Regions from separate parts of the Dorea formicigenerans genome, predicted to be linked through region 2. Evidence: predicted binding sites of a transcription regulator. Region 2 holds the regulator's gene; each other region holds the start of a gene.
The links. The regulator Rex, encoded in region 2, represses fermentation and respiration genes when NADH is low (regulators of the CRP and FNR family bind a similar motif). The targets are predictions, from matches to a motif close to ATTGTTAANTANTTAACAAT.
Positions count from the first base shown of each region.

Region 1: the regulator Rex is predicted to act here: its motif matches at 8,554-8,573, upstream of fucO (lactaldehyde reductase).
Region 3: the regulator Rex is predicted to act here: its motif matches at 4,482-4,501, upstream of pckA (phosphoenolpyruvate carboxykinase (ATP)).

Region 1 covers NZ_CP102279.1:1,293,360-1,303,706, reverse strand. Annotated here, with positions in the region: gene NQ560_RS06425 (hypothetical protein) at 28-2,229, opposite strand; gene NQ560_RS06420 (efflux RND transporter permease subunit) at 2,250-4,322, opposite strand; gene NQ560_RS06415 (TetR/AcrR family transcriptional regulator) at 4,587-5,183, shown strand; gene NQ560_RS06410 (ABC-2 transporter permease) at 5,294-5,950, opposite strand; gene NQ560_RS06405 (ABC transporter ATP-binding protein) at 5,947-6,795, opposite strand; gene NQ560_RS06400 (GntR family transcriptional regulator) at 6,801-7,172, opposite strand; gene fucO (lactaldehyde reductase) at 7,370-8,515, opposite strand; gene NQ560_RS06390 (TetR/AcrR family transcriptional regulator C-terminal domain-containing protein) at 8,625-9,194, opposite strand; partial or broken gene NQ560_RS15760 (carbohydrate kinase) at 9,175-9,300, opposite strand; gene NQ560_RS06380 (branched-chain amino acid aminotransferase) at 9,582-10,347, opposite strand, start outside.
Region 2 covers NZ_CP102279.1:1,610,618-1,620,964, forward strand. Annotated here, with positions in the region: gene alr (alanine racemase) at 1-1,047, opposite strand, end outside; gene NQ560_RS07960 (bifunctional ADP-dependent NAD(P)H-hydrate dehydratase/NAD(P)H-hydrate epimerase) at 1,051-2,565, opposite strand; gene NQ560_RS07965 (redox-sensing transcriptional repressor Rex) at 2,646-3,287, opposite strand; gene NQ560_RS07970 (ABC-F family ATP-binding cassette domain-containing protein) at 3,491-5,416, shown strand; gene NQ560_RS07975 (NUDIX hydrolase) at 5,431-5,934, opposite strand; gene NQ560_RS07980 (NADP-dependent isocitrate dehydrogenase) at 5,950-7,149, opposite strand; gene NQ560_RS07985 (GntR family transcriptional regulator) at 7,209-7,865, opposite strand; gene ilvA (threonine ammonia-lyase) at 8,202-9,416, opposite strand; gene ftsY (signal recognition particle-docking protein FtsY) at 9,410-10,347, opposite strand, start outside.
Region 3 covers NZ_CP102279.1:2,748,659-2,759,005, reverse strand. Annotated here, with positions in the region: gene NQ560_RS13440 (MerR family transcriptional regulator) at 1-124, shown strand, start outside; gene NQ560_RS13435 (1-deoxy-D-xylulose-5-phosphate synthase) at 127-1,884, shown strand; gene NQ560_RS13430 ((2Fe-2S)-binding protein) at 2,032-2,262, shown strand; gene pckA (phosphoenolpyruvate carboxykinase (ATP)) at 2,778-4,382, opposite strand; gene NQ560_RS13420 (ABC transporter ATP-binding protein) at 4,532-6,430, opposite strand; gene NQ560_RS13415 (ABC transporter ATP-binding protein) at 6,423-8,156, opposite strand; gene NQ560_RS13410 (MarR family winged helix-turn-helix transcriptional regulator) at 8,158-8,649, opposite strand; gene mgtE (magnesium transporter) at 9,282-10,347, shown strand, end outside.

The DNA of each region.
Region 1 (10,347 bases), 320 kb from region 2:
TAGGTGGGAGTCATCTCCCAGCTGATATTAGTCATCGACACCTTCTGTCTCGATGATGAATTTTGTTGTTCCGGATACTCCATCACTGATTCCTGCAAATGAATTATACTCTTTTGCAAGATTAGACATTGCATCAATTCGGTCTGTCACACTGCTGATATCACCATTAAAAAGATCTGTCAGCTTATCGATTGCTTCTTCTTTATACTCCTGCATTCCATCTGCCAGAGTCTGGTTTCCATCCGCTAAGGTGTTCGCTCCATCTAATAATGTCTGAGTTCCGTTAGATAATGTTCCGGCTCCGTCTGCAACCTGATTAGCACCACTTGCTAACTGGCTGACACCGCTTGCAAGCTGGGCACCGCCATCCTTTAAGGATGTTACACCAGCCATAAGAGGTGCACTGTTCTCATGGAGCTGCGATACTCCTGCCTGAAGTTTTTGAGTTCCCTCAAGAAGTGATGCACTTCCAGAAGCTAATCCTGCTGCTCCTAAGCCAATCGTTTCTGTCTTTCCATCACCAACACTTAATTTTCCTGCTAATTCAGATGCTCCCGATTCGATAGAATCAATTCCGTCATACAGACTAGGTGCTTTTGGATTTTCTGATTTAGTTGTAAGAGATGTACCAACTCCGTTTATATATGCTTGAGCATAGCCCATATTAGTCAATATATCCGTATTATTTAATGATTTCGATATGCTACTTGTGTCTGTTGTAACTTCACAGCTGTCTAATGCTGTATTTATTGCCTTAATTACTTTCTTTTGATCGTCCTCTGATAATCCGGTACTTGCTGCAATAGCTGCTATACTTTCTTCCTTCGGTTTTGTTACGCTCGCAGTTACTTTCGATGTATCTACACTCACACTATCAAGAATTTTCTGTGCGCTAATCGTTCCGATAAGTTCATTAGCTGTTTGTAAATTATTTTTTGCCGTTATAAATCCTTTTTTTTCTGACTCTGCTCCTGCTGCCAGCGCATCTGCTCCACTCTTTGCCGCTTTCACACCTTCATTTACTGCAGCCGCTCCACTTGCCAATGTCTGTGCTCCTGAAACCAGGTCATTACTTCCGGCATATAATTCTTCTACTCCACCAGTATAAGCCTGCACTCCGCTCGCCAGTGTGTTCACTCCGCTGACCAGTGTTCCACTCTTTTCATTCAGTGTATTCACACCGTCCGCCAGTGTTCCGGCTCCACTTGCCAGTGTTCCGGCTCCGTCATTCAATGTTCCAGCTCCGTCTGCCAGCTCTTTTGATCCATCTGCTGCTTCCTTTGATCCATCTACCAACTGATTTGTTGCATCTTCCAGGTCATCGATAGAATCCTGCAAGTCATCAAAGCTGTCGATGTCGTCCGGTCCGAATTCATTCATCAACTCTGCGGAAGCCATTGTAATACTTGTTCCGACTGTTGCATCTTTGACATCTGCTGTAATTGTTACTGTCTCCGGAATATCAATGTCCAGATCCAGATCTTTCAGATTCAAATCATTTGCAAGTCCCGGGAATGCAACTCCGACTACAATATTTTTATCTCCGTCAGAAATAAGTTTTCCATTTTCAACAGACACATTGCTGTACTCATCAGAGGAAAGCATCATTGCACTGACCATGGTAAATGGTGTGTACATTTCTACATCTTCACCATTTACATTGACAGTCTGTTTTGATTTGTTGTCATAGCTAAACTGAATCTCAACCTTTCCGCTTTTACCTTTCAGATCTTTCGGGGAAATGCTCTTTCCGTCCAGTTTGTAGGATACTTTCACATCTACCGGGAGCTCTTTATCTATTGTTCCCTGATAGTAAATGTCATTTCCTTCAGACTTCCAGCTTACGTTGTTGTTGCTTCCTGTCTCAAATGTTTCGTCACCTTTTACATTTTTAATATCTTTCAATTCAGATGTGTCAGAAATAGTTCCTTTTTCCGGATTTTTCAGCCATTCAGATACCGTCGTTTTCTTTACATTTCCACTTGCATCTGCTTTTACATACACAGATTCCTCTTTTGAAAATCCTGTATCCTCAGAATCTGTTGCGTGGTCTGCCAATACATTTTCCGCAGTCTCTTTTAATTCCTGAGTGTCTTTGTCCTTTTGCTCTGCTGCCTGTACCTGCATAGCATTACTGTGATATTCATATGTTCCGGCAAGTCCGGCAGCCATCATGACAGCCATAGATCCTGCTACAATTTTTTTTGCGATTTTTTTATTTCCGTTCATAGTGATCCCTCCTGTAAATCTTATGCCTCTTTCGGCAGAAAACCTTTACTTGTTTTTACGATTACTTTGTCAAATACCATAAACATGGATGGCAGTACGAAGATTACAACTACCATACTTATCAGCGCTCCCCTTGCCATCAGGATACACAGCGAACTGATCATATCAATGTTGGAATAAAGTCCGACTCCGATGGTCGCTGCGAAGAAGCTTAAGGCACTGACCATAATGGACTGTGCTGATACACGGTGGGCTGTCGTAATGGCATCATGTTTATTTGCCCCATGGTTTCGTTCACGCTTATATCTTGTCGTCATCAGGATTGCATAGTCAACCGTAGATCCCAGCTGAATCGTTCCGATAACGATAGAAGCAACAAACGGAAGCTTCGTGCCTGTGTAATAAGGAATTCCCATATTTACAAAAATTGCAAATTCAATAACACCTACCAGAATGACCGGAAGTGAAATGGATTTGAATAACACAAGGATAATGACAAATATAATTCCAATGGATACTGCACTGACTGTCTTAAAATCCTGATCTGTAATATCAATCAGATCTGCGGTCAGCGGTCCTTCACCAATCAGCATTCCGGTCTTATCATATTTGTGCAAAATCTTATTCAATGCCTTAATCTGGGCATTGACTTCATCAGATGCTACCTTATATTCAGAGTTTACAAGAAGCAGCTGATATTTATCATTTTTCAGCATACTGGATACGGACTCCGGAATCATATCAGACGGAACTGACGGACCTACAAGAGAGTCCAGCCCAAGTGCCCATTTGACACCGTCTACCTTATCCATTTCTTTTATCATTTTATTGACATCTGTTGAAGATACGGAACTGTCCACCAGAATCATGTGCGTTGTATTCATATCGTAATCTTCTTTTAACTTTTCATTTGCAATGATACTTGGCAGATCCTTTGGTAATGTCTCGTCCAGGTTGTAATAAACTGCTGTATGATTATTTCCATAAATTGCAGGAAATAAGAATAACAAAAACAATACTACATATACCAGGTATCGTTTCGTAACCTTGTCAGAAATTCTTCCAATATCCGGGAGGAATGGTTTGTGTTTCGTCTTCTCAATGATTTTGTCACAGCAAAGAATCATAGACGGAAGAATGGTCACACATGCAATCACTCCAAAGATAACTCCTTTTACCATAACGATTCCAATATCCAGTCCCAGTGTAAAGGACATAAAGCATAATGCAATGAATCCGGCAATTGTTGTAATGGAGCTTCCTATAACAGATGAAAATGTCTGGGAAATCGCATGTGCCATGGCACGCTTCTTATCTCCGTCGTATCTCACCTGCTGTTCTTCATAACTGTGCATCAGGAAAATGGAATAATCTAACGTAACACCTAGCTGCAATACCGCTGCCAACGCTTTCGTAATATAAGAAATTTCTCCCATAAAATAGTTACTTCCCAGATTGTAAATGATTGCCATTCCGATACTCAGCATAAAAAGTAACGGTACGAAAAATGATTCCATTGTCAGTCCAAGTACAATGACCGCCAAAATAACGGCAATCAGTACATAGACCGGAGTCTCTTTTTCTGCCAGATTCTTCGTGTCCGTAACTACTGCGGACATTCCACTTAAAAAACATTGCTTGCCGGCAATTTTCCGGATCTGTGCAATTGCATCCATCGTTCCATCTGAAGATGTTCCCTCATCAAAGAAAATCGCCATCATCGTTCCGGTATCGGAATTAAATACATCGTAAATGTCGTCCGGCAACATACTCATCGGCACGGAAATATCTGCAATAGAGTCGTACCATATTACATTTGCCACATGATCGACTTTCTCAATCTTCTCTTTCAGTTCCGCTACATCTTTCTCTTCCATACCATCAACAATGAACATAGAAAATGCTCCGGTTCCAAAATCATTCACCAGAATATCCTGTCCTTTCATCGTCTCGATATTGTCTGGAAGATAAGTCAGCACATCATAATTGACCCGGGTATTCAGATAACCGAAGACTGACGGAATCAGCAACAGCACGCCAAGTATCAGTATCAATACTCTGTATTTCACCACTTTCTTTCCAAAGTTAACCATAACTCCTTCTCCCTTTCATTTATGACTGTTAGTCATTTTCTTTTTCAAACAGCATAATACACCAAAAATAACCAATAGTCAATATATTTTTGACTATTGGTCATTTTTGTGTTAAAATATTTTCATCAATAAAAATATGACACATTACTTTTACAATCATACATTAGAAATACACTCACGTTTTCTACCTTTAAGCAAAAAATTAACTTGCACATTACCTTACCGTACAGTTATAATTGCTGTTGAACAGAAAAGAGGATAATCATGGGAAAAGTAGACGAAAATAAAAAGAAGAAAAAAGAAGCCCTCTTCAACACCGCATACGAACTTTTTACCACAAAAGGTATCAATGCTACTGCTATTTCTGATATTGTAGAAAAAGCCGGTGTTGCAAAAGGAACTTTCTATTTGTATTTTAAAGACAAATATGATATCAAGAATAAACTTACCGCTTTCAAGACTCATGAACTATTTGAGAAAGCAGCAAAAGCATTACGGAAAGCAGACATTTCCGGGCTGGAAGAACAATTAATCTTTATCATTGATTACATTATAGATGCTCTCGCCAGCAATAAGGCATTGTTAAACTTTATTTCCAAGAATCTAGTCATGGGCGCACTTCGCTCCGCCCTTCTCACCGAAGAACGGACCGAACCAGATTTTTATGAAGAATTTCTCAATCTCGTTAATGAAGATTCTTACAAATACGAATGTCCGGACGTTATGCTATTCACCATCGTAGAACTGACCGGATCCACGGCATATAATTCGATTTTATATAACGAACCACTGTCCATCGAAGAATATAAGCCTTATCTGTATCGGACAGTACGGCTAATAATTGCAAGCCACAGACAATAAAACTGCATTTTTCAAAAATTGGGGACGGGGTTTTTCTAAAAAAACCCCGTCCCCAATTTTTTTACCATCACGTATTCTCAGTCTTTACTGTTTCTCACACCTGTCCCTTTTTAAAATTCGCGCTTTTTCATTGCTTTCATTGCGCACACTAGTGAAATGCAAATTAATATAACCGAAACTGCAAAAATCAGTAAAATTACAATTCCATCACTTAATTTTTCAGCTCGACTTATGATTTTCAGTATCGCCCCATTCCGTTCTTTTGATATTTTTATTCCCAGGTACAGTATTAAAAAAATAGCTGCCATTCCGCTTACTGACACAATTCTGCTCTTTTCTATTCCAAACTTTATATACAACGGAATCATATAGCTTATCATAATAATTGATACAAAGCAGGCACCGGCCAGACCTGAATACATATCGCTTTGTGATATTGCCAGTCCGCGGATTTTAATGGATCCACATGCCATAACATACATGATCACTCCTGTCACGATGCAATTCACCAATGCAAATGCATACTTTTCTAATACATATGTGTTTCTACTGATTGGAAGTGTAAACAAATAAGCCATTCCATTTTCATATTCGTCATAACTTAGTGTACTAACGGTAAACATAGTACACATGACCGTAATAAATATAACAGCAACTATAGGGTCTTTGTAAATAATGAGATATAATACCGCCATAAGAGCTGCCATTCCCAAAAAGGATTTTTGTCCCAACATGAGTTTGTAATCTTTGATCAACAATCCTTTCATTCTTGCTGCCCCCTTTTCATCATAATAATCACATCATCAATTTTTCCTTTTTCAATGGTGATATCCGGATAGTTTTCCTGATAATACTGCCGTTCATTTGTCAGGCAGCTATAACCATACTCTTCTTTCTTATGCGCCAAAATGTACGCCTTGTCAAGCGCCTCGTACTGGTCTGCCTTCACCTTTAAAAGTCCATACTGATCCAAAAGTTTGTCGGTCTCTTCATGCAAAAGAATCTTTCCTTCATCAATCATATAAATGTCATCACAGATTCCTTCCAGATCTGTGGAAATGTGTGAACTAATCAGAATAGAACGTCCCGGAGTTTCCATATATTCTCTTAAAATTTCCAGCATATCATCTCTTGCCATAACATCCAGTCCTGCGGTCGGTTCATCCAGAAGCAACACATCTGCGCCATGTGAAACTGCCGCTGCAATCTGTAATTTACGTTTCATTCCCGTTGAAAACTCCTTGATCTTTTTGTCTAATGGCAACTGGTATTTTTTGCACATTTCCAGGAAATCTTCTTTCTGAAACTTATGGTACATACTTTCAAGCATCGGAAGTATATCTTTCACACGTAAATATCCACTGAAACCGGAATCAGCCAGAACAACTCCAATCCACTCTTTATCCTGCACTGTAAAATCTTCTACATTTTTTCCCAGCATCTTTACAACACCTGCGTCTGGTCTGATCAGACCTAATGCTGCTTTAAACGCTGTACTTTTTCCTGCACCATTGGCTCCGATCAGTCCGGTAACATAACCTTCCGGTACTTCCAGGGTAAGATCCAGTTCAAAATCTTCATAGTGCTTTTTCACACCTTCAAATTTCAACATACTTATCAATCCTCCAAAACAATCTGAAACAACTCCAGTAATTCCTGATCCGTCATTCCACAGCTTTTGCCTTTTCGGATGGCCATCTCCAAATCAGCTTCCACTTCCTTTTTCTTCTCCTCCAGCATCAGCCCCTGATCTGCAAATGCTACGAAACTTCCTTTTCCATGAATCGTAATTACAAATCCTTCTTCTTCCAGAGCATCATATGCTTTTTTCACGGTCAGTGCACTGACCTTAAGTTCTTTAGCTAAAGTACGAACTGACGGGAGTGGGGTATCTGCTTTTAATATACCATGCATGATCTTTTCTTTTATCTGATCTCCAATCTGTTCATAGATTGGCTGCATGGATGAATGGTTTACTATGATATCCATAAAACTCCTCCTTCGTTATAAACAGTATAAAACAGTATATAACAGTTGTCAACTGTTATATACTGTTTTATACTGTTTTCTTCTCATTTTAATTTTTCGAAATATTAAAAACTCCTGGCACTGGATATCAATGTCAGGAGTTCTCTTATCTTAGATTATGTAATAATGCATGATGCATGCGGATTACTCTGGCATCATTACATTAATTTTCTGAACAGATTCTTCAGATCTTCAACACTTGCATCTTTCGGATTACCCGGAGCGCATGCATCTGCGTGTGCAGACTCAGCTAAGAAGTCAAGATCCTCTTCTTTTAACGCTTCCAGTTTTGTTGGGATTCCAACGTCGATAGAAAGCTGCGAAACAGCGTCTACTGCTGCTTTTCTGTATTCTTCTACAGACATATCATCAACACCTTTGACACCCATAGCTCTTGCGATCTCTTTGTATTTCTCGCCTGTGCATTCAGCATTATACTCCATAACGATTGGAAGCATCATAGCACATGCAACACCATGTGGTGTGTCATAAACAGCTCCAAGTGTATGAGCCATAGAATGAGCAATTCCAAGACCTACATTTGAGAATCCCATTCCTGCGATATACTGTCCAAGAGCCATTCCCTCACGACCCTCTTTCTCATTTGCAACTGCTCCTCTTAAGGATTTGGAAATAATCTCGATTGCTTTGATATGGAACATATCTGTCATCTCCCATGCAGCCTTTGTTGTATATCCTTCGATTGCATGTGTAAGAGCATCCATACCTGTGGAAGCTGTCAGTCCTTTTGGCATAGAGGACATCATATCCGGGTCTACAACTGCGATGACCGGCATATCATGTGGGTCAACACAGACAAATTTTCTCTTCTTCTCTACATCTGTAATAACGTAGTTGATCGTAACCTCTGCTGCTGTACCTGCTGTTGTCGGAACTGCAATGATCGGTACACAAGGTTTCTTAGTTGGCGCAACACCTTCCAGACTTCTTACATCCTCGAATTCCGGATTAGCAATAATGATACCGATTGCTTTTGCTGTATCCATGGAAGATCCTCCACCGATTGCTACAATGTAATCAGCCTCAGCGCTCTTGAATGCTGCAACACCATTCTGTACGTTCTGAATCGTAGGATTGGCTTTGATGTCAGAATAAATCTCATATGCGAGTCCAGCCTCATCTAATACATCTGTCACTTTCTTTGTTACCCCAAATTTGATAAGGTCTGGATCAGAGCATACAAATGCTTTCTTAAATGCTCTTGATTTTGCCTCTGTTGCAATCTCCTTGATTGCTCCTGCTCCGTGATAAGATGTCTCATTCAGCATAATTCTGTTTGCCATTTCAATCTCTCCTTTTCTTACATGACATAATTTGCTTTTATGTTTTTATTTTAACAATGTTATTAAAAAAATGAAAGTTACAAAATTATGAAAATGTAACGTGACCGGATCATAAAAGATCCAGTCTTTCAAACACCCCCGCCAGTTCTTCCGGCATTGCTTTCACGAGATCTGCTGCCAGTTCCTCCGGCGTGCGTTTCACCCTTCCAAACACCCATTGTACAGTCATGTAAATAGAACCCTGGCAATACATTTCCAGCAGAAATTTTAAATCTTCCGACAATGGCTTTCCGGATTTTTCCTGGATCCGGTCTGAATAAAATGCCAGGATCAGTTCAAAATCATGGTCTCTCAGACAGTTCTGATCATCAGATTTAAATGCCATTTTAAAGAAAAGTTTCTCTTTCTGAATATACTGAAATTTTTTCACCAGTCCTTCATAGATGGTTTCGCCTTCTCCCATATGTTCAAAGGATTCCAGAAGGATCTTATCAAAATACCAGTTAACCAGGTCATATTTATCCTGAAAATGCCGGTAAAATGTTTGTCTGGTCGTTCCGCACGCATCTACGATTTCCTTTACCGTAATCTTCTCCACCGATGTCGTCTTCATGCAGACTTTCACAGCTTCCGCCAGGCGATATTTCATTTCTTCTGACTTACACTCCTCTTTGCACATGCAAAATCTCCTCTAACTTGGGCATTACCCGAAGCGCCCCTTTTCTTGTTGTTACAATAGATGCTGCTGCATTGGCAAACTCCAGCATCTCTCCAAGTTCCTTTTCATTTCTTGCCCATAGATAACAGAATCAATGGAATATGATACTTTTCCATCAAAAGCAGAATCCCCGCATCATGCCCGCTCCCGGATTCCGTTAAAAGGAAAACTCCCTATATTGCGAAAAGAGCGGGACAGATTTTCGCGTTTCTGTCCCGCTCCATGTGTCTTGACATTATTTTACAAAATTCTTATTTTTCCGTCAACCTCATCTCGCATATGAATCTTGTATTATCTGAAAACAATGTAGAGTCTGTGATTGTTCTTGTGCCTGGCTTTTTCTCAATCCTAGCAGATCTTACAGATCCAGCCCTCTGGTGCTTCAATGTGACCCATCTGGATTCCTGTCAATGTCTCATACAGTTTCTTTGTAACTGGTCCCATCTCTTCCATTCCACTTGGGAAGCAGATTTCTTTGCCATGATCTACAATCTTGCCAACTGGTGAAATAACTGCTGCTGTTCCACAAAGTCCACACTCTGCAAAATCTTTTACTTCATCAAGGTATACTTCTCTTTCTTCTACTTCCAGTCCAAGATAATGCTCTGCTACATACATCAGAGAACGTCTTGTAATAGAAGGAAGGATTGTAGATGACTTCGGTGTTACGACTTTATTGTCTTTTGTTACGAAGATAAAGTTTGCTCCACCTGTCTCTTCTACTTTTGTTCTTGTTGCAGCATCCAGATACATATTCTCATCGTATCCTTCTCCATGTGCTGTCACGATTGCATGAAGGCTCATTGCATAGTTAAGACCTGCTTTTACATGACCTGTTCCATGCGGTGCGGCACGATCAAAGTCTGAAACCTTAATTGTAATCGGCTTAGCGCCGCCTTTAAAGTATGGTCCAACTGGTGTAGCAAATACACGGAACTGATACTCCTCTGCAGGTTTTACTCCAATAACCGGACTGGAACCAAACATATACGGTCTTACATAAAGTGTAGCTCCTGATCCATAAGGCGGTACATATGCTGCATTAGCTGCTACGACCTGTTTGATTGCATCTACGAATCTGTCCTCTGGGAATACCGGCATCTCAAGTCTTGCT
Region 2 (10,347 bases):
CTCCACCGGGAGAAATTCATCACCATCTTTACCGACCAGTGTTACTTTATCACCAAATTTTACATCTGGAATATCTGTCACATCGACCATAAACTGGTCCATACAAACTCTTCCGCGGATTGGTGCTTTTTTGCCATGGATCAGTACATAACCTTTGTTAGAAAGACTTCTGGGATATCCATCTCCGTAGCCGACCGGAATGGTCGCAAGAGAAGTCTCTTTTTCTGTCACATAGGTTCCGCCATAGCTGACCGGAGTTCCTTCCGGAACTGTCTTTACATAAGAGACATGACTGATCAGTTCCATGGCCGGTCTTAACGGAACATTCTTTTTTTCTACCTCCTCGGAAGGATACAATCCATAAATGGATATTCCGGCACGTACCAGATCCATGTTCGCTTTCTTAATATCAATGATACCGGCACTATTTGAGCAGTGGTAAATCGGAAATGTGACACCTCGCTTTTTAAGTTCATCACGCATATAGTTGTATTTTCCAATCTGAACATCTGTATATGCCTTGTCTGTTTCATCTGCTTTTGCAAAATGTGTGAACATTCCTTCTAATTTAAGTCCCGGCATTTTTGAAATTTCTTCAATTGCATCTACACTGTCTTCATGAATCTGGAAACCAAGTCTTGACATTCCGGTATCCAGCTTAATATGAATATATGCATCTTTTCCCATTTTGACCGCAAGATTCGAAACTCCTTTCGCCATTTCTACTGTGTAAGTGGTCATCCGGACTTCATTTTCAATCATTGCTTCCCACTGATCCGGGAAAATGCATCCAAGCACAAGAATTGGTTTTTTTATTTCATTTTTTCTCAAGACGACAGCTTCGTCCAGTGTTGCAACCGCGTAGCCCCAGATATAGTCTACCGGTTCCAGTAACCGGGCAATCTGGACTGCACCATGTCCGTATCCATCTGTTTTGATAACTGCGATCATCTGTACTCCATCTTTGATATTTGCTTTCATCATCTGGAAATTATAAAAAATTGCATCCAGATCCACTCGTTCACATACTCTGCTGTATTGTTTCATAATCTAGTTTTCCTCCTGTATCGTCATGGCTGTTCCTGCCTTTTGTGCAAGTTCCCTTGCGAGAAGACTGTATGCGCCTTGTTCCTTCTCTATAATCTCACCAGCTCTTCCGTGAATATAAACACCGAGAAGCGCTGCTTCCCATTCAGAAAGTCCCTGTGCGAGATACGATGCGATAATGCCTGCCAGCACATCCCCGGATCCGGCTTTTGCCATAGCCGCACAGCCGGATAGATTTACCGCTACCCGCTCTCTCGGCTTTGCAATGGTTGTTCTGGAATCCTTCAGTACACAGGTAACGTCATATTCTTTAACAAATGTACGAAGTGCTGCAATACGATCTTTTTTTACTTCAGCAATCTTCAAACCGCTGATCCGTTCAAATTCTTTCATGTGCGGTGTAAAGATAAAATGTTCACAATCTGCACCACACAGATAATCCATATGTTCAGACAAAATATTGAGTCCGTCTGCATCTATGACACAAGGTTTCTTTGTATATGCAATGGTTTCTTTTAAAATCTTCCTTGCAGTCTTCTTTGTTCCAAGTCCGGAACCTATAGCTACGACATCTGCCCAGTCGATCAAGCGATGTAGTTCATTGACATCATATTTTTCATAAGTTGTAATAATCGCTTCCGGGATCTGGCTCTGTAAGATCACGAGATTCTCTTTAGCAGTATAGATCTGCACCAGCCCGGTACCTGTCCTGTAAGCTGCAAGTGCGCCAAGATATGCAGCACCTGACATACCTTTGCTTCCGGTGATCATAAGAAGCTTTCCGTAAGTTCCTTTATTGGAGTCCGCATTTCGTTTCGGAAGAAGTGCTGCATAATCACTGCCCTCCAGTGTACAAACTGTTTCCTCATCTCTTTCCAGTGGAAGTGATACAATTCCGATATCCTCGGATACACAGATTCCTGCATAACTTCTTCCCGGATCAAGTACAAGACCAACTTTCGTCTCCTGAATTGTCACAGTATAGTCTGCACGCACTGCAGTTCCTAATACATTTCCTGTAGTTGCGCAAATTCCGGAAGGAATATCCACGGACATACGGACTGCATCAGACTGATTCACACACTCTATAATCTGTGCATATCTGCCTCCAACCTCCCGGCAAAGTCCAACTCCAAAAATTGCATCGATAATTAAAGTATACGGTTCACTTTCAAATGCTTCTTGCTCAAACTGCTCCTTAAACTGTGCCCCTGTATTTTTCAACTGTTCTATCTGATGGGCAGTCTCTGGTGTGCAGTGATTTCTGTTTCCGACCAGAACTGCTGTTACGTCACACCCTTCCCATGCAAACATTCTGGCAATCGCAAAGCCGTCCCCGCCATTATTTCCAGAACCACAGAGGACACATATTTTATTTAAATTAATTTTCCAGTCTTTAATGTGATCTACACATGCTCTGGCAGCCCGTTCCATAAGTTCCAGGGATGGGATTTTAAGTTCATTTATCGTAAATGAATCTGCCGTTTTCATCTGTTTAGCATCTGGCAAATATCTCATAGTTTTGATTCCTCCTGATAGAAAGAAACGTGCAAAGCCAGGATGCTATCTGAACAAACCTGTCTTTACACGTTATCTCCTTAATTATGTTCTTCCTTGTAGCGGCATATATTATATGACAGCCTCATCAGACTCTCGGATAAATGTACATTCTCAACAATCACACTTTCCGGGAGATTCAGATCTGTATGTGCAAAATTCCATATTCCGTGAACATTGTGTTCTGCCAGAAATTTTGCAACTTTGATTGACTCATCCTTTGGAATCGTCAATGCTGCAATATCGATACTGTTCTCATCTACAAATTTCGGAAGCTCGTCCATCATCTGAATTGGAACACCACGAACTTCCTGCCCGTCAAGCTCCGGATTGATATCAAACAATCCTTTTAAGATAAATCCACGCTTTTCAAATGACGCATAGTTCGCAAGTGCACGCCCCAAATTACCAGCACCAATAATAATAATATTATGATCCTGTTCCAATCCAAGAATTTTTCCGATTTCTGAGTACAGATATTTTACATTATAGCCATATCCCTGTTGTCCGAATCCGCCAAAATTGTTAAGATCCTGACGAATCTGGGAAGCTGTGACTTTCATTCTTTTACTAAGCTCATTGGAAGAGATTCGTTCTACTCCCTGCTCGATTAGCTCCCCAAGGTATCTATAATATCTGGGTAATCTACGGATAACTGCCTGTGAAATTCCCCTGTTTTGCATGATCCGTACCTCCTTCCTTCAAAAATTTCTACTCATTATTATAGGCAATCGTTAGTATAATGTCAAACTTTTTAGTTGTTTTTTGTAGTATTTTCGTTATAATAGTATAAGATGATGCCAAAATTATGCGGTCGCAGCGCCGGACGCAGCCCTGCGGCATCTTTATTTCTCAAAATCACAGGATTTTTATCAAGGAGGATAGGATGATACTTGCATGTCACAATATCGAAAAAGCCTTTGGAGAAGAAGTAATTGTCTCCGGCGGCTCCTTTCATATAGAAGACCACGAAAAAGCAGCTCTCGTAGGACCGAACGGTGCCGGAAAGACAACACTTCTTAAGATGATCGTTGGTGAGATACAGGCGGACGGCGGCAATGTTGTTCTGACACGCGGCAAGACGATGGGATATCTGGCACAGCATCAGGATATGAATAATGACCATACGATCTATCAAGAGGTGCGCACAGCAAAAGCCGATATTCTCGACATGGAGCGGCAGATTCGTGAGATCGAACAGGAAATGAAGCATTTAAGCGGAGAACGTCTGGAAGAACGTATGAATACATACCAGCGGCTTACAGCAGCATTCGAACGTGAAAATGGATACGCCTGCGAAAGTGAGATCACTGGTGTTTTAAAAGGACTTGGATTTACAGAAGAAGAATTCGCAAAACCGGTCGCGACTTTATCCGGAGGTCAGAAAACCCGTGTCTCTCTCGGAAAACTGCTCCTCACAAAGCCGGATATTCTGCTTTTGGACGAGCCAACCAACCATTTGGATTTAAATTCCATCTCATGGCTGGAAACTTATCTTCTGAATTATCCCGGTGCAGTACTGATTGTCTCTCATGACCGGTATTTTCTGAACCGGGTTGTAACAAAAGTCGTCGAGATCGAACTGGGCAAGCTTACCACTTTCATGGGCAATTATACAGATTACGCCAAGAAAAAGGAAATGCTCCGTGAAGCCAGAATGAAAGAATATCTGAACCAGCAGCAGGAAATTAAGCATCAGGAAGCGGTCATTGAAAAGCTCCGCTCCTTCAACCGTGAAAAATCCATCAAGCGTGCAGAAAGCCGTGAAAAGATGCTGGATAAGATGACCCCGGTTGAAAAACCGATGGAACTGCATACAGATATGCACTTAACACTGGAACCTTCCTGTGTCAGCGGTAATGATGTCTTAATTGTCGAGCATTTAAGCAAGGCATTTCCACCACAGATTTTATTTGAAAATGTCAGCTTCGAAATCAAGCGAGGGGAACATGTCGCGATCATTGGAGACAATGGAACCGGAAAAACAACAATCCTTAAGATTTTAAATCAGGTACTTAAAGCTGATTCTGGAAGTTTCCGTCTCGGTTCTAATGTAAAGATTGGTTATTACGATCAGGAACATCACGTTCTGCATATGGAAAAAACTATTTTCCAGGAGATTTCCGATGACTATCCTAATCTTAATAACACGCAGATCCGTAAAGTGCTGGCAGCATTTTTATTTACCGGAGATGATGTATTTAAACTTATTAGTGACTTAAGCGGTGGCGAACGTGGACGCGTGTCCCTTGCAAAGCTGATGCTTTCTGAAGCGAACTTCCTGATTCTCGATGAGCCGACCAACCATCTGGATATTACATCAAAAGAGATTCTGGAACATGCACTGAATAATTACACAGGAACGGTTCTTTATGTTTCACACGACCGTTACTTTATCAATCAGACTGCAACACGTATCATGGATCTTGTTAATCATACGTTTGTAAATTATATTGGAAATTATGATTATTATCTTGAGAAAAAAGAAGAACTGACAGCCGCATATTCCAATACGTCTCGCTTAGAAAATAATTCCTCTTCTGCAGCTGCTGACTTGGCCTCCGATTCAAAGTTAAGCTGGCAGGAACAAAAAGAAGCTCAGGCAAAAGAACGGAAACGCGCTAATGAATTCAAAAAGACAGAAGAACGGATTGGTGTTCTGGAAGATAGAAGTGCTGAAATTGATACTCTAATGTCGCAGGAGGAAGTTTATACGAATTCAGTAAAATGTCAGGAACTTGCAAAAGAACATGCAGAAATTGACGCTGAACTTGAAACTTTATATGAAAAATGGGAAGAGCTGGCCGAATAAGCCAGCTCATTTTTCTACTCTTCAAAAACACGTTTGATACTATCATAATGCAGGAAGATTCCTTCGTCAGCCAGAGCCTTGATCTCATCAGCTGTTGCAATCTTATATCCTGCAGTCTCTTCTGTCTGAAGATGCAGGTCTTCTTCTTTAAAATCCTTCTCAAAACGATAGACATCTACAAAATAATTGTCGCCTTCTCCAGGATTTTCTCTGTGATAGGTAAACATATAACCGCCCACACAGCCATTTACATCCAATCCTGTTTCTTCCAGTACCTCACGACGTACCGCTTCCTCGGAGCTTTCACCTGCCTGTGCAGCGCCTCCGGAAACTTCCCACCAGCCTGGTGCCCATGCCTTTGTCAGAACGCGGCGGGTAATCAGATATTTCCCATCTGGACGGCGGATCACACCTAACACTGTCAAGTGATACTCATCCTCTTTCAGGCACCAGTCATTGCGCTTCATTTTTCGCCCGGTCAGCTGTTTGTTTTTATCATAAATATCCCAGTATTCCATGCATTTCAACTCTTTCTATACTAACTTTTCAGCAATCGCTTTAATAAAGTCTTCACTGTTTAACACTGTTGGATTCGGAAGTGTTGTGATAAGAGCCAGATCTTTTGTCATCTTTCCTTCCTCAATTGTATCAATCGTTGCCTTCTCTAATTTATCTGCAAAATCCATCAGCTCCTGATTTTGATCCAGTTCACCACGTTTACGAAGAGCTCCGCTCCATGCAAAGATTGTTGCAACAGAGTTAGTAGAAGTTTCTTCGCCTTTCAAATGCTTGTAATAATGACGCTGTACTGTACCGTGAGCAGCTTCATACTCGTAATATCCTTCTGGTGATACAAGCACGGATGTCATCATGGCAAGAGAACCAAATGCAGAAGAAATCATATCGCTCATAACATCTCCATCATAGTTCTTGCATGCCCAGATGTAGCCTCCTTCAGATTTCATAACACGCGCTACAGCATCGTCGATCAATGTGTAGAAATATTCGATACCGGCTTCATCGAATTTTTCTTTATATTCTGAATCAAAGATTTCCTGGAAAATGTCTTTGAATGTGTGGTCATATTTCTTAGAAATTGTATCTTTTGTTGCGAACCAGAGATCCTGCTTTGTGTCTAATGCGTAATTGAAGCAGCTTCTGGCAAAGCTCTCGATAGAACCACAGAGGTTATGAATTCCCTGAGCAACCCCTGGTCCGTCATATTTGTGGACAAGTTCTTTGATCTGTGTTCCATCATCTCCTGTATACACAAGCTCTACCTTTCCAGGTCCAGGAACTTTGATTTCTGTATTTTTATATACATCACCATAAGCATGTCTTGCAATGGTAATTGGCTTTTTCCAATTTTTAACGCATGGCTCGATTCCTTTTACAACGATCGGTGCACGGAATACCGTTCCATCTAAAATTGCACGGATGGTACCATTCGGGCTTTTCCACATTTCCTTCAGATTATACTCTGGCATACGCGCAGCATTCGGTGTAATTGTTGCACATTTTACTGCTACTTTGTACTTCTTTGTTGCTTCTGCGGAATCAAATGTAACCTGATCATTCGTCTCATTACGATGTTCAAGTCCAAGATCATAGTAATCTGTATTTAACTCAATAAATGGATTCAGAAGATGTTCTTTGATCATCTTCCAGAGAATTCTTGTCATCTCATCTCCATCCATCTCTACAATTGGTGTTGTCATTTTAATTTTCGCCATGTCTTTGTCCTCCTGCCACTATATAAACTTTACTTATATGATTCTTACAATTTGAAACATTAATCTTCAATTTCGATATGAAGATTTTCCATTACATGCATGATGTGCAGATTTGCAAGTCTTTCCGCTTCATCAGCATCCCCTTTTTTGATTGCTTCCAAAATTGCCTTGTGCTCCTCGATGGACTTCTCAGCCCGGTTTTTTGCGCCTACAGACAACATACGTGCCATCTTTACATATTTATGAAAGTCCGATAACGTATGTTCCATAATCCGGCTGTTGGATGCTTCATATAGAACATGATGGAATTTACCGTCAAGATCTGACACCTGAACAACTTTGTCCTTATCCTTTTTCAAATGAAACTCAGATAAAAGAACAATTTCTTCCAGCTGCTCAATCTGTTCTGGAGTGATATGCTCTGTCGCCCATCTGGCGCACATACCTTCCAATATAGAACGAATCATGTAAATATCCTGAACGTCTTTCGGCGTAATACCTGTTACATAGGCTCCTTTATTAGGAATAATCTTTACAAGTCCTTCCAGTTCCAGTTGCCTAAGTGCCTCACGGACCGGAGTCCTGCTGACTCCCATCTCCTCACCGATTGTAATCTCCCTAAGTTCATCACAATCCTTATAGACACCGGATAAAATATCCTCCCTCAATTTTTCAAATACCCTTCCTCTAAGAGAACGGTCCTGATACTCTTCCATAATTTTAACCTTCTTCGTGACCTCCTGGAATCTTTCTGATACTAAAAAGTCACCTTTCTTTTTATATAATGCACTTCGTGTATAATTGTATACAATCCAATCTCATATGTCAAGAGACAAAACAAAAATCCTTCAAAAATCCCATAGCAAAAAGAGAAAACCCGAAACTTTTTTTGAATCTTGCTCTTTCTGGTTTTCTCTTCTATGATATTTTTATTCAAGAATGCCGAGGCATTCTTGCTGCAAGGTGCGCGTCATGCAATTGCATGACATACTTCTACTGCGCACCTCTGCAATCCTGCCGGAGGCTATATCAGCTGGGGGATTGACTCCCAGCTAATATAATTTTGCACCGATCTCTCTTGGCCGGAATCCTTTTTCTTCCAGAGCTTTCATAATCTGGTTCTTATGCTCTGTACCGTAAGCTTCCATTGTAATACGAAGCTCCACAGCAGCATTACGGTTGGTGCTAACGAACTGGTTATGTTCCAGTTTAATAACATTTCCCTGGGCATCAGCAATCGTCTGAGCAACAAGCGCAAGCTGTCCCGGTTTATCCGGAAGTAATACAGATGCCGAAAAGATACGGTCTCTCTGAATCAGTCCATGCTGTACAATGGAAGACATTGTGATAACATCCATGTTGCCTCCACTTAAAATTGCAACCGCCTTCTTTCCTTTCAAATCTAACTGCTTGAGTGCTGCAACTGTCAGCAGTCCGGAATTCTCAACAATCATTTTATGATTTTCGACCATATCGAGGAAAGCTCCGACAAGCTCATCATCTTCTACAGTCAGCATCTGGTCGATGTTCTTCTTTGCATACTCGAAAATGCGGTCTCCGACACGTTTTACTGCAGTACCGTCTGCTATGGTATTTGCACTGTCCAATGTAACCGGCTCGCCAGAAGCAAGTGCCATTGTCATACTTGGCGCAGCAGCAGGCTCAACACCAATCACTTTAATCTTTGGATTCAACATTTTTGCAAGTGTAGATACACCTGTAATCAATCCGCCGCCACCAACTGGCGCAAGAATATAATCGACGGTCGGAAGCTCCTGCACAATTTCCATTGCAATACTTCCCTGACCTGCTACGATGTCCAGATCATCAAACGGATGCACAAATGTACTTCCGCGCTCCTGGGCCAGTTTTTCGGCATACGCACAGGAATCATCATAGACATCTCCGTAAAGAATCACCTCTGCGCCGTAGCTTTTTGTACGATTTACTTTGATCAATGGTGTTACTGTCGGCATAACGATTGTAGCCTTACATCCGAATTTCTGTGCTGCGTATGCAACACCCTGTGCATGGTTTCCGGCTGATGCAGCCACCAGTCCTTTTGCTCTTGCCTCTTCAGACATTGTGCTGATCTTATAATATGCGCCACGCACTTTATAAGCTCCTGTATACTGCATATTTTCCGGCTTCAGATAAACCTTACCACCCGTCTGCTGGCTTAAGTTTTCACTGTATACCAGTTTCGTCGGAAGAGTTACGTTTTTTACAATTTCGCTTGCCTCTTCAAATTTTTCTAATGTTAACATACTTCATGCTCTCCTTTTACATCAAACAATGCATTTACAAATGTATCAGAATTAAATTTCTGCAAATCGTCAATCGTCTCGCCGACACCGATATATTTTACCGGAATACCAAGTTCCGCCTGGATTGCAACTGCAATACCACCTTTTGCAGTTCCATCCATTTTTGTCAGGATAACACCTGTAATATCAGCCACTTCATTAAATTCCTTTGCCTGAGCAAGTGCATTCTGACCTGTTGTGGCATCTAGCACTACCAGTGTCTCACGATATGCGTCCGGAAATTCACGGTCAATGATTTTATTCATTTTACGAAGCTCTTCCATCAGGTTCTTCTTATTGTGAAGCCGTCCGGCAGTATCAATCAAAAGTACATCGGCATGTCTTGCCTTGGCAGCTGCAACTGCGTCATAGACTACGGCTGCAGGATCAGAACCTTCCTGGCCTCCGATCAATTCTGCTTGTGCACGGTTCGCCCACTCTTTCAACTGCTCTCCCGCTGCAGCACGAAATGTATCTGCGGCAGCCAGCACAACTTTTTTATTCTGACTGCGGAGTTTTCCAGCTAATTTACCAATCGTAGTTGTCTTTCCGACACCATTCACTCCAATGACCATGACCACCGAAGTTCTCTCTTCAAATTCATAAGCAGCTTCTCCGACGTCCATCTGCTCTTTGATGCTGTCAATCAGGATTTGTCTGCATTCAACAGGTTCTTTGATATGCTGGGTTTTTACCTTTTCTCTTAATTTGTCCAGAATATCATAAGTTGCCTGAACTCCGAGATCGCCCATGATGAGGACTTCCTCCAGTTCTTCATAAAAGTCCTCATCAATATGTGTAAATCCGTTAAAAATACTGTCCATGCCGGACACAATATTATCTCTTGTCTTTGTGAGACCATCGACAAGTCGTCTGAAAAAACCTTTCTTTT
Region 3 (10,347 bases), 1.1 Mb from region 2:
CATTTTAGAGGAACAGAAACAGCAGATTGAGGCAACGATGGAACGCTTGAAATATAAAGTGTCCAGGTATGAAGAGGCTGTGAAGACAGGGGTTTTAACCTGGGAAGAAAAGGAGTGTAAGTAAAGATGTATATTGAAAAGATAAATGGACCAGAGGATGTGAAGAAGATAGAAGTATCAGAACTTCCAAAGCTTGCAGAGGAAATGCGCCATGCACTTTTGATTCGTGCAAGTAAACATGGCGGACATTTCGGACCGAATTTCGGTATGGTGGAGGCAACAATCGCGCTTCATTATGTGTTTGATTCGCCGAAAGATAAAATTGTATTTGATGTGTCACACCAGAGCTATCCACATAAGATGCTGACAGGAAGAAAAGACGCATATCTCTATGAAGAGCATTACGACGATGTGTCCGGTTATACAAATCCGCATGAAAGTGAGCATGATTTCTTTACTGTCGGACATACATCTACATCTGTGAGCCTGGCGTGCGGTCTTGCAAAAGCCCGTGATCTCAATGGGGAAGATGGCAATGTAATCGCGGTAATCGGAGATGGTTCTTTAAGCGGCGGTGAGGCGTTAGAAGGACTGGATTACGCGGCAGAGCTTGGCGGCAATCTGATTATTGTAGTCAATGACAATGATATGTCGATTGCTGAGAACCACGGAGGTATCTATCAGAATCTGAAGCTGCTTCGTGAGACGAATGGACAGGCCGAGTGTAATCTGTTCTGTGCCATGGGCTTAGATTATATCTATGTGGACCATGGAAATGATGTGGCTGAGCTGATTCAGGCATTTGAGAGTGTGAAGGACAGTAAAAAAGCAGTCGTTGTGCATATCAATACATTAAAAGGAAAAGGTTATGCGCCGGCAGAACAACACAAAGAGCAGTGGCATTTCAACGGACCATTTCATATCGAGACTGGAAAGCCTCTGTATGAGATGGAAGAAGAAGACTACTCAGATGTGACGTGCAATTATCTCATGAAGAAGATGAAAGAAGATCCGGCAGTTGTTGCCATTACTTCCGGAACTCCGACAGTTCTGGGATTTACAGAGGATAAGCGAAAAGAAGCAGGACAGCAGTTTGTCGATGTTGGAATTGCAGAGGAGACAGCGGTTGCACTGGCAGCAGGAATCGCAGCAAATGGCGGAAAGCCGGTCTATGGTGTGTATAGCACATTTGTACAGAGAACCTTTGATCAGATTGCACAGGATGTATGTATCGATAATAGCCCGGCAACGATTGTTACGTTCAGTGGTTCTGTCTATGGAATGAGCGATGTGACACATCTTGGACTGCAGGATATCCCGATGATGGCAAATATTCCGAATCTTGTCTATCTTGCGCCGACAACAAAAGAAGAATATCTGGCAATGCTGGACTGGAGCATAGAGCAGAAAGAACATCCGGTTGCAATCAAGCTTCCCGGTGGAGAGGTGATTTCAGACGGAAAAGAAGTCACAAAAGATTTCGGTATTCTAAACAAGTATGAGATGACGAGAAAAGGAAGTAAGGTTGCAATTCTCGGACTTGGAACATTTTACGGATTAGGAAATGATGTGGCGGATCTGATGAAAGAGAAAGCAGGAATAGACGCAACCGTTATCAATCCGTATTACATTACAGGTCTGGATGAAGAAATGCTTGAAGATCTTAAGAAAGATCATAGTGTTGTAATTACATTGGAAGACGGAATTCTGGACGGTGGTTTTGGTGAGAAGATTGCCAGATTCTATGGTGACAGTCATATGAAAGTTTTAAATTTCGGACTGAAAAAAGAGTTCCTGGATCGATACGATGTGACAGAAGTATTAAAAGACAACCATCTTACAAAAGAGCAGATTGTGGAAGATGTTGCAAGGATTTTTGCATAAGAGTTGTACGGACTAAGTTCCTAAGCCAGGGCAGGATTTTGGAATTCCAGAAAATACGTAGGAAAACATCAGATATAAGTTGAAACTAAAAATTCTCTATGGTAAAATATTAATAAAAATTAATATTTTGCCATAGAGGAATAGAATATGAAAAATGAAGAGATTATTTGTTACTGTTCAAATGTTACAAAAGGTCAGATTATAAAGGCAATGGAGCAAGGGGCAAAGACGTTAAATGATATCAGAAAAATGACCGGAGCCTGCACCTTGCACAGATGCAAAGAATTAAGCCCAAAAGGGACATGATGTTCTTCCGATATTCGAGAAGTGATGGTCGAATATATGTTAGAGGAAAAGAAGAAAGAGAATAATGATTGAGAATAAAACATGGAACATAGAAAACGTGTAAAAATGGTGCTATAATACTCTAATAAATATCAGACAGAGGTAAAGGGCCATGACGACATCTATGGTAAAGGAAAGTCCGCTGAAGCTGTTGGAGCGCTTGATGCTTCTGCAAAATATTTGAGTTGTATGGGAATTTTTTATTGGAGCCTTGGAATCCTGACGGTTACAAGAATGGTGGCACAAGGTCTTGGATATTCCGGAAGAACCGTTTTTTTCAGGTGCTGCGGAGATGGTCGCAAGAGCAGTTGTCAGCCTTGGATTTGTAGGAACATTTGGCTACACAGCAATCTGTTTTGCGGATTAGGCAGCATGGATTGCAGCATGCTGTTACAGTGTTCCGACCTGCCTGTGGTGCGTGAAGAAGTCAATTGCAAAACTGAAACAGACTAAGTAATAGATTTTACAATGAAAAAGCTCCCGGGTTGATGTAAAAACCCGGGAGCTTTGTATGTGCGCCTTGTGGCGCACGTTTGTCTTTATAATTTTTATAACTGTGGTCCAGCGGATACGAGTGCTTTTCCAGCTTCGTTTCCTTCGTATTTTGCGAAGTTCTTGATGAATCTTCCGGCAAGATCTTTTGCTTTCTCTTCCCACTCGGAAGCGTCAGCGTAAGTATCACGAGGATCAAGGATTCCTGTGTCAACACCTGTAAGCTCTGTAGGAACCTCAAAGTTGAAGTAAGGAATCTTCTTTGTTGGAACGTTCTTGATATCTCCATTCAGGATTGCATCGATGATACCACGAGTATCTTTGATGGAGATACGTTTTCCTGTTCCATTCCATCCTGTATTTACAAGGTAAGCCTTTGCTCCACTCTTCTCCATCTTCTTAACAAGCTCTTCTGCATATTTTGTAGGATGCAGCTCTAAGAATGCCTGTCCGAAGCAAGCTGAGAATGTAGGTGTAGGCTCTGTGATTCCACGCTCTGTTCCTGCAAGTTTTGCTGTAAATCCTGACAGGAAGTAGTACTGTGTCTGCTCTGGTGTCAGTACAGATACTGGAGGAAGTACTCCGAATGCGTCTGCTGACAGGAAGATGACGTTCTTAGCTGCAGGTGCAGAAGAAATCGGGCGTACAATGTTCTCGATATGCTGAATCGGGTAAGAAACACGAGTGTTCTCTGTTACGCTCTTATCAGCAAAATCAATCTTTCCTTCAGCGTCAAGTGTTACGTTCTCAAGAAGAGCATTGCGCTTAATTGCATTGTAGATATCTGGCTCAGACTCTTTATCAAGGTTGATAACCTTAGCGTAGCATCCACCCTCGAAGTTGAATACTCCGTTGTCATCCCAACCGTGCTCATCGTCACCGATCAGAAGACGTTTCGGGTCTGTGGAAAGTGTTGTCTTACCTGTTCCGGAAAGTCCGAAGAAGATTGCTGTGTTCTCACCATTCTTATCTGTGTTAGCTGAGCAGTGCATAGCAGCGATGCCCTTCAGTGGAAGGAAGTAATTCATCATAGAGAACAGTCCTTTTTTCATCTCTCCGCCATACCATGTGTTTACGATAACCTGCTCTTTGCTTGTGATGTTGAATAATACAGCTGTCTCTGAATTTAAGCCTAACTCTTTGTAGTTTTCAACTTTAGCTTTAGAAGCATTATATACAACGAAATCTGGCTCGAAATCTTTAAGTTCCTCCTCAGTTGGCTGAATGAACATATTTGTAACGAAATGAGCCTGCCAAGCTACTTCTACGATAAAACGAATTGCCATACGGGTATCTTTGTTAGCACCGCAGAATGCATCTACAACATAAAGCTTTTTGTTGGAGAGTTCTTTGATTGCAAGATCCTTTACAGCGTTCCATGTCTCTTCAGAAGCTGGATGATTGTCATTCTTGTACTCATCAGATGTCCACCATACTGTGTCTTTTGAATTCTCGTCCATAACAATAAATTTGTCTTTAGGAGAACGTCCTGTATAGATGCCTGTCATTACATTTACTGCACCGAGCTCACTGACCTGTCCTTTTTCGTAACCTTCAAGTTCAGGTTTTGTCTCCTCCTCAAATAATAACTCGTAGGAAGGGTTATACACGATTTCTGTAGTTCCAGTAATACCATACTTGCTTAAATTGATTTCTGCCATCTTAAACCAAACCTCTTTTCTTAAATGTAATAAGGGAAATGGTCGATAGCTGGAACATTTCCCCCATTCATATTTAATTATACATTATTAATTTCCAAAATCAATAAATTTTTAACAAATTCCTCCGGTGCAAAATTACCAATTTTTTCCTAGGAAAGTTCCAATTTTCCGGTATAAAGCTGATAATAGGTTCCTTTTTGCTGAATCAGGTCATCGTGATCACCGCGTTCGATGATCCGACCGTGATCCAGGACGATAATTGCGTTACTGTTGCGAATTGTGGACAGTCTGTGTGCGATAACAAATACGGTACGCCCCTTCATCAGATTGTCCATACCTTTCTGTACGATACTCTCGGTACGGGTATCAATACTTGATGTTGCCTCGTCCAGAATCAGTACCGGTGGATCGGCAACAGCGGCTCTTGCAATAGACAGAAGCTGTCTTTGTCCCTGGGACAATTCCTCGCCGTCACCGCTTAGTAATGTATCGTAACCATTTGGCAGCATCTGGATGAACTGGTCCGCGTGAGCAAGTTTTGCAGCATTGTAGATTTCTTCGTCAGTGGCATTCAGTTTACCGTAACGGATATTGTCTTTGATCGTTCCGGTGAACAAATGTGTATCCTGAAGAACGATTCCGAGGGAACGGCGCAAGTCATCTTTTCTGATTTTTGTAATGTCGATGCCGTCATAAAGGATCTCACCGCTTTGAATGTCGTAGAAACGATTGATCAGGTTGGTGATCGTTGTCTTGCCGGCGCCTGTAGATCCTACGAATGCCAGCTTCTGGCCAGGTTTGGCAAAGAGGCTGATATCATGAAGAATAATTTTGTCTTCATCGTATCCAAATGTCACATCTTTGAATCTTACATCTCCGGTCAGTTCAGTATAAGTCACAGTACCATTTTCGTCAGCAGGCTTTTTCCATGCCCACATACCGGTACGTTCTGTGCATTCAGTAATCGTTCCATTCTCATCTTTTTTTGCATTGACCAGTGTGACAGAACCGGTATCCTGTTCCGGTTCTTCGTCAATGAGCTTAAAGATACGTTCTGCTCCTGCAAGTGCCATGACGATGGAATTGAACTGCTGTGCAACCTGCATGAATGGCTGGGTAAAGCTCTTTGTAAACTGCAGGTAAGAAGCGATGACACCGATGGTAATACCGCCCACACCAGTGACTGAAAGAAGTCCACCGAGAACTGCAGTCAGTACGAACTGGAGGTTTCCGATGTTTCCGATGACCGGTCCCATCATATTTGCATATTTGTTTGCATTTGCAGCGCACTCGAACAATGCGTCATTTAGTTCGTCGAACTCTTTTTCTGAAATTTCTTCGTGATTGAAGACTTTGATGACACGCTGCCCGTTCATACGCTCTTCAATAAATCCAGTCACATCTGCCAGCGCCATCTGCTGACGGATGAAATATTTTCCACTGTTTGCGCCGATAGCCTTTGTTGCAGAGATCAGAACCCCGATGATGAGCACTGCAAGAACGGTAAGAAGCGGGCTTAGCACGAGCATGGAGATAAATGTTACGACGATAGTGAAAAATGACATCAGTGCCTGTGGGATAGCCTGGCTGATCATCTGTCTTAATGTATCAGTATCGTTCGTGTAAAGGCTCATGATAGATCCGTTCGTGTTCTGGTCAAAGTAGCGGATTGGCAGTGTCTGCATGTGCTCAAACATATCGTCGCGCACTTTTTTTAACACGCCCTGTCCAATGTATACCATCATTCTTGTATAGGTAAATGTTGCAATCACACCTACGAGGAAAATGCATCCCAAAACGGTCAGTGCCCGATAAAGCTCTGTATAATTCGGAGATTTTTGCCCAATTAGTGGAATAATATAATCATCAAGCAAATATTTTAAGGACAGAGATACAGAAATGGATGCAACAGCACTTAAAAGGATGCAGATGAATACCATGATAAAACGGTACTTGTACAGGTCCATAATATATTTGAGGAGACGTTTTCCAGTAGCAATATTTTCAGCACTTAGCCTTTTACCTGGTTTTTTTGTTGTCTTATTCATGGTCGCCACCTCCTTTTACCTGTGATTCATATACTTCCCGGTAAATTTCATTTGTCTTTAATAATTCTTCAGATGTTCCGATTCCCATGATCTGTCCACCATCCAGAACGATGATCTGGTCAGCATCTTCGATAGAAGAAACGCGCTGCGCAATGATGATCTTGGTGGTGTTCGGAATTTCCTCACGGAATGCTTTCCGGATCAGGGCATCCGTCTTTGTATCTACTGCACTGGTAGAGTCATCCAGAATCAGGATCTTTGGTTTCTTAAGGAGCGCCCTTGCGATACACAGACGCTGCTTCTGCCCACCGGATACATTGTTACCTCCCTGGACGATTTTTGTATTGTAACCGTTCGGGAACTCCTGAACGAATCCGTCAGCCTGCGCAAGCTTACATACACGTTTGACTTCTTCATCGCTTGCAGTTTCATCACCCCAGCGGATGTTTTCATAAATGGTTCCAGAGAACAGTACATTTTTCTGAAGAACCATGGATACCTGGTCGCGCAGGGATTCCAGGCTATAATCACGAACATCAATGCCGCCGACTTTGACATGTCCTTTTGTGACATCGTAAAGTCTTGGGATGAGCTGGACAAGGGAAGATTTTGCACTTCCGGTTCCACCGATGATACCGATAGTCTGTCCGGATTCAATATGAAGATTAACGTCTTTCAGAGATAAATTTCCGCCTTCGCCTGCGTAGCTGAAGTCTACATGGTCGAATACAATGTCTCCGTTTGGAACTTCTGTCACTGCATCAGGCTGATCTTGCATTTCCGGAATCTCATTCATGACTTCAGTGATACGGTCAGAAGATGCCTCTGCAATCATGATCATAACGAATACAAATGTAACCATCATCAGAGATCCGATAATCTGTAGTGCGTAAACGATGACACTTGTAAGTTCGCCTGTCTCCATAGTGCCGGCAATGATGCTCTTGCCTCCGATCAGAACCATGATCAGAACGACTGAGTACATGGTAAACTGCATGACCGGTGAGTTCCAGGCAACAATTTTCTCAGCCTTTGTGAAAAGGTTGTATACATATTTGGAAATGTCGTGGAACTTGTCAATTTCATAATCCTCTCGGACAAATGCTTTTACTACACGGGAAGCATTCACATTTTCCTGGACAGAGTTGTTCAGTACATCGTATTCGTCGAATACTTTGATAAAATGTGGGTGCGCTTTTTTGGCAATGTAGATCAGTGTTCCTCCAAGAAGCGGGATTACAATCAGGAATAAGAGTGAAATTGTCTTATTGAGGAGCAGTGTCATGATCCATGATAAGATAATCATAAATGGAGCTCTTGCAAGAAGACGGATACTCATCATGTATGCCATCTGGATATTTGTGATATCTGTTGTCATACGTGTAACTAGTCCTGAAGTAGAAAAATGGTCAATGTTTTTGAAAGAGAAATCCTGTACCTTATAAAAGATGTCGTGGCGCAGGTTTCTGGCGTATCCGGCACCTGCGATTGCTGCCATGTTACCAGCCTGAACACCAAAGAACAGGGCAAGCATAGCCATGACTACAAGAATCAGACCGCGCTGTAAAATGTAGGACATATCTCCATTTGCGATTCCTACATCGATGATTTTTGCCATCTCGAGTGGAATCAGAACTTCCATCAGCACTTCGAGAATAACGAGAAGCGGAGCAAGAATAGACTGCTTTTTATATTCCCGTACTGATCTTAACAGTGTTTTATTCATATTATGCCTCCTTTTTATTGTCAGTACAATTACATTTTGAAGCTGCAAGATTATCAAGCATCTGACAGAGAACTTCCCGGCAAACATGGAGCTTGTCATCAGGAATACCGGCGGACAGAGCGGCCTCACACTTTTTGATATGTTCTATAATATGTGGACGCAAAGCCTCAGCTTTTTCTGTCGGAACCAGTTGCTTCAGTCTTGCATCGCTTTCAACACTGGTTCGTGTAATATAGCCCTTTTGCTCAATCAGTTTAATAATACCGGTGACAGTAGACCGCCGGATCTGGAATGCTTCCTCAATATCCCGCTGGAATATTGGTTTGTGAGCAGATTCTAATAAGATAAATTTTAAAAGCTGTTGCTGGACAGGTGTCAGATCACTATCTTCTAAAATAGTATAGCAGTCATTTTGACATTTCATCTTACAGGAAAGAATGTGGATCAGACGTCCCAGTTCCAGAGGAGCATTTTTGTTGTTTGTATCTTGCATAATTCACCTCAATTCTCAAAAAAATAATTGTTAGCTTCCTAACTTTTAACATTATATGGACAATATAATAGAATGTCAAGAGAAAAACTAAGAGGATAATTAAGAAAAAATTGCAGAGTAAACTGCAGACAAAAATTAAGAAAAAATTACAGAAGAGCAGTATGAGAAAATAACTTCGTTGTGCAGTGATAAATTCTTGTAAAATAATAAAAGGTGGTTGAAATGTCAGGGGGATAATACTATAATGTGTGAAGGAGTAATCAGGAACTCCTACAATGATTCATTTTCAGGCAGAAATCAAAATGGAGCCTGGAATGGATGATTAGCAAAATTTCTAAGAAAAAAGGCAGGTGAACAGAATGGACAGTTGCGATAGTCATGGGCGAACTAAGAACATAGGATCAGATATGAGTAACAGTCTGTTCTGTTTTTTCTAAATAGAATTTATCAATTCATTTCTTATCCTATTTTCCAATGAGCGAACATATGCATAAAAATGCAGCTATCTGATCTGTGAAAAACAGATGCAAGAAGGATAAAGATTTTAATGTCAACAGCTAAAGTGTCTCTTGATGTTTTAATTTTTGTGCTTCTTGCGGAAATTAGAAAACAGGATAAGGAGGTTTCCCAAGATGGAAAACAAAACACAGGATTATCAGTCAGAAATCTTGGCTATCATCAGAGGTAATACTTCACCGGGAGTTATGCGTAACAAACTGGAGGATTATCATGAAAATGACCTGGCAGATGTATTTTCCGAGCTGACAGCAGCAGAGAGACGGAAAGTCTGCAGAATTCTGAACCTGGATATGCTTTCAGACATTTTCGAGTATATTGATGAGAAACAGGCAGCAGAGTATCTGGATGAGATGGATGTGCGTAAGGCAGCGGGTATTCTTTCAGGAATGGAGACAGATGCCGTTGTAGATGTTCTCCGTATGACACCGAAGGAGAAAAAAGTACTTTTGATCGAGCTGATGGATGATGAGGCGAGAAAAGATATGGCAATCATTGCTTCATTTGACGAGGAAGAAATCGGAAGTAAGATGACAACTAACTGCATCATGATCCGTGAGAATCTGACTGTAAAGCAGGCAATGAGCAGCTTAATCGGTCAGGCAGCAAAGAACGATAACATTTCTACTATATTTATGGTGACAGAAGATTCCACATTTTACGGAGCATTAGATTTGAAAGATTTGATTATTGCAAGACAGGATGCATGTCTGGAAGATCTGATTGTGACATCATACCCATATGTATATGGAAATGAACTGATAGATGATTGTATTGAAAAGCTGAAAGATTATTCCGAGAATTCCATTCCGGTACTGGATAATGATAACAAATTGCTTGGAGTTATCACATCTCAGAGCATCGTAGAATTGGTCGATGACGAGATGGGAGAGGACTACGCAATGTTTGCCGGTCTGACAGCGGAGGAAGATTTGAAAGAGCCTCTGCGTGAGAGCCTGAAAAAGAGACTTCCGTGGCTGCTGGTATTGTTAGGACTTGGCATGGTTGTTTCATCAGTAGTTGGTGTATTTGAGACAGTTGTAAGTCAGCTTACGATTATTATGTGTTTCCAGTCACTGATCCTGGATATGGCAGGAAATGTGGGAACACAGTCACTGGCCGTAACAATCCGTGTTCTGATGGACGAGTCCCTGACCGGAAAACAGAAGGCAGAATTAGTAT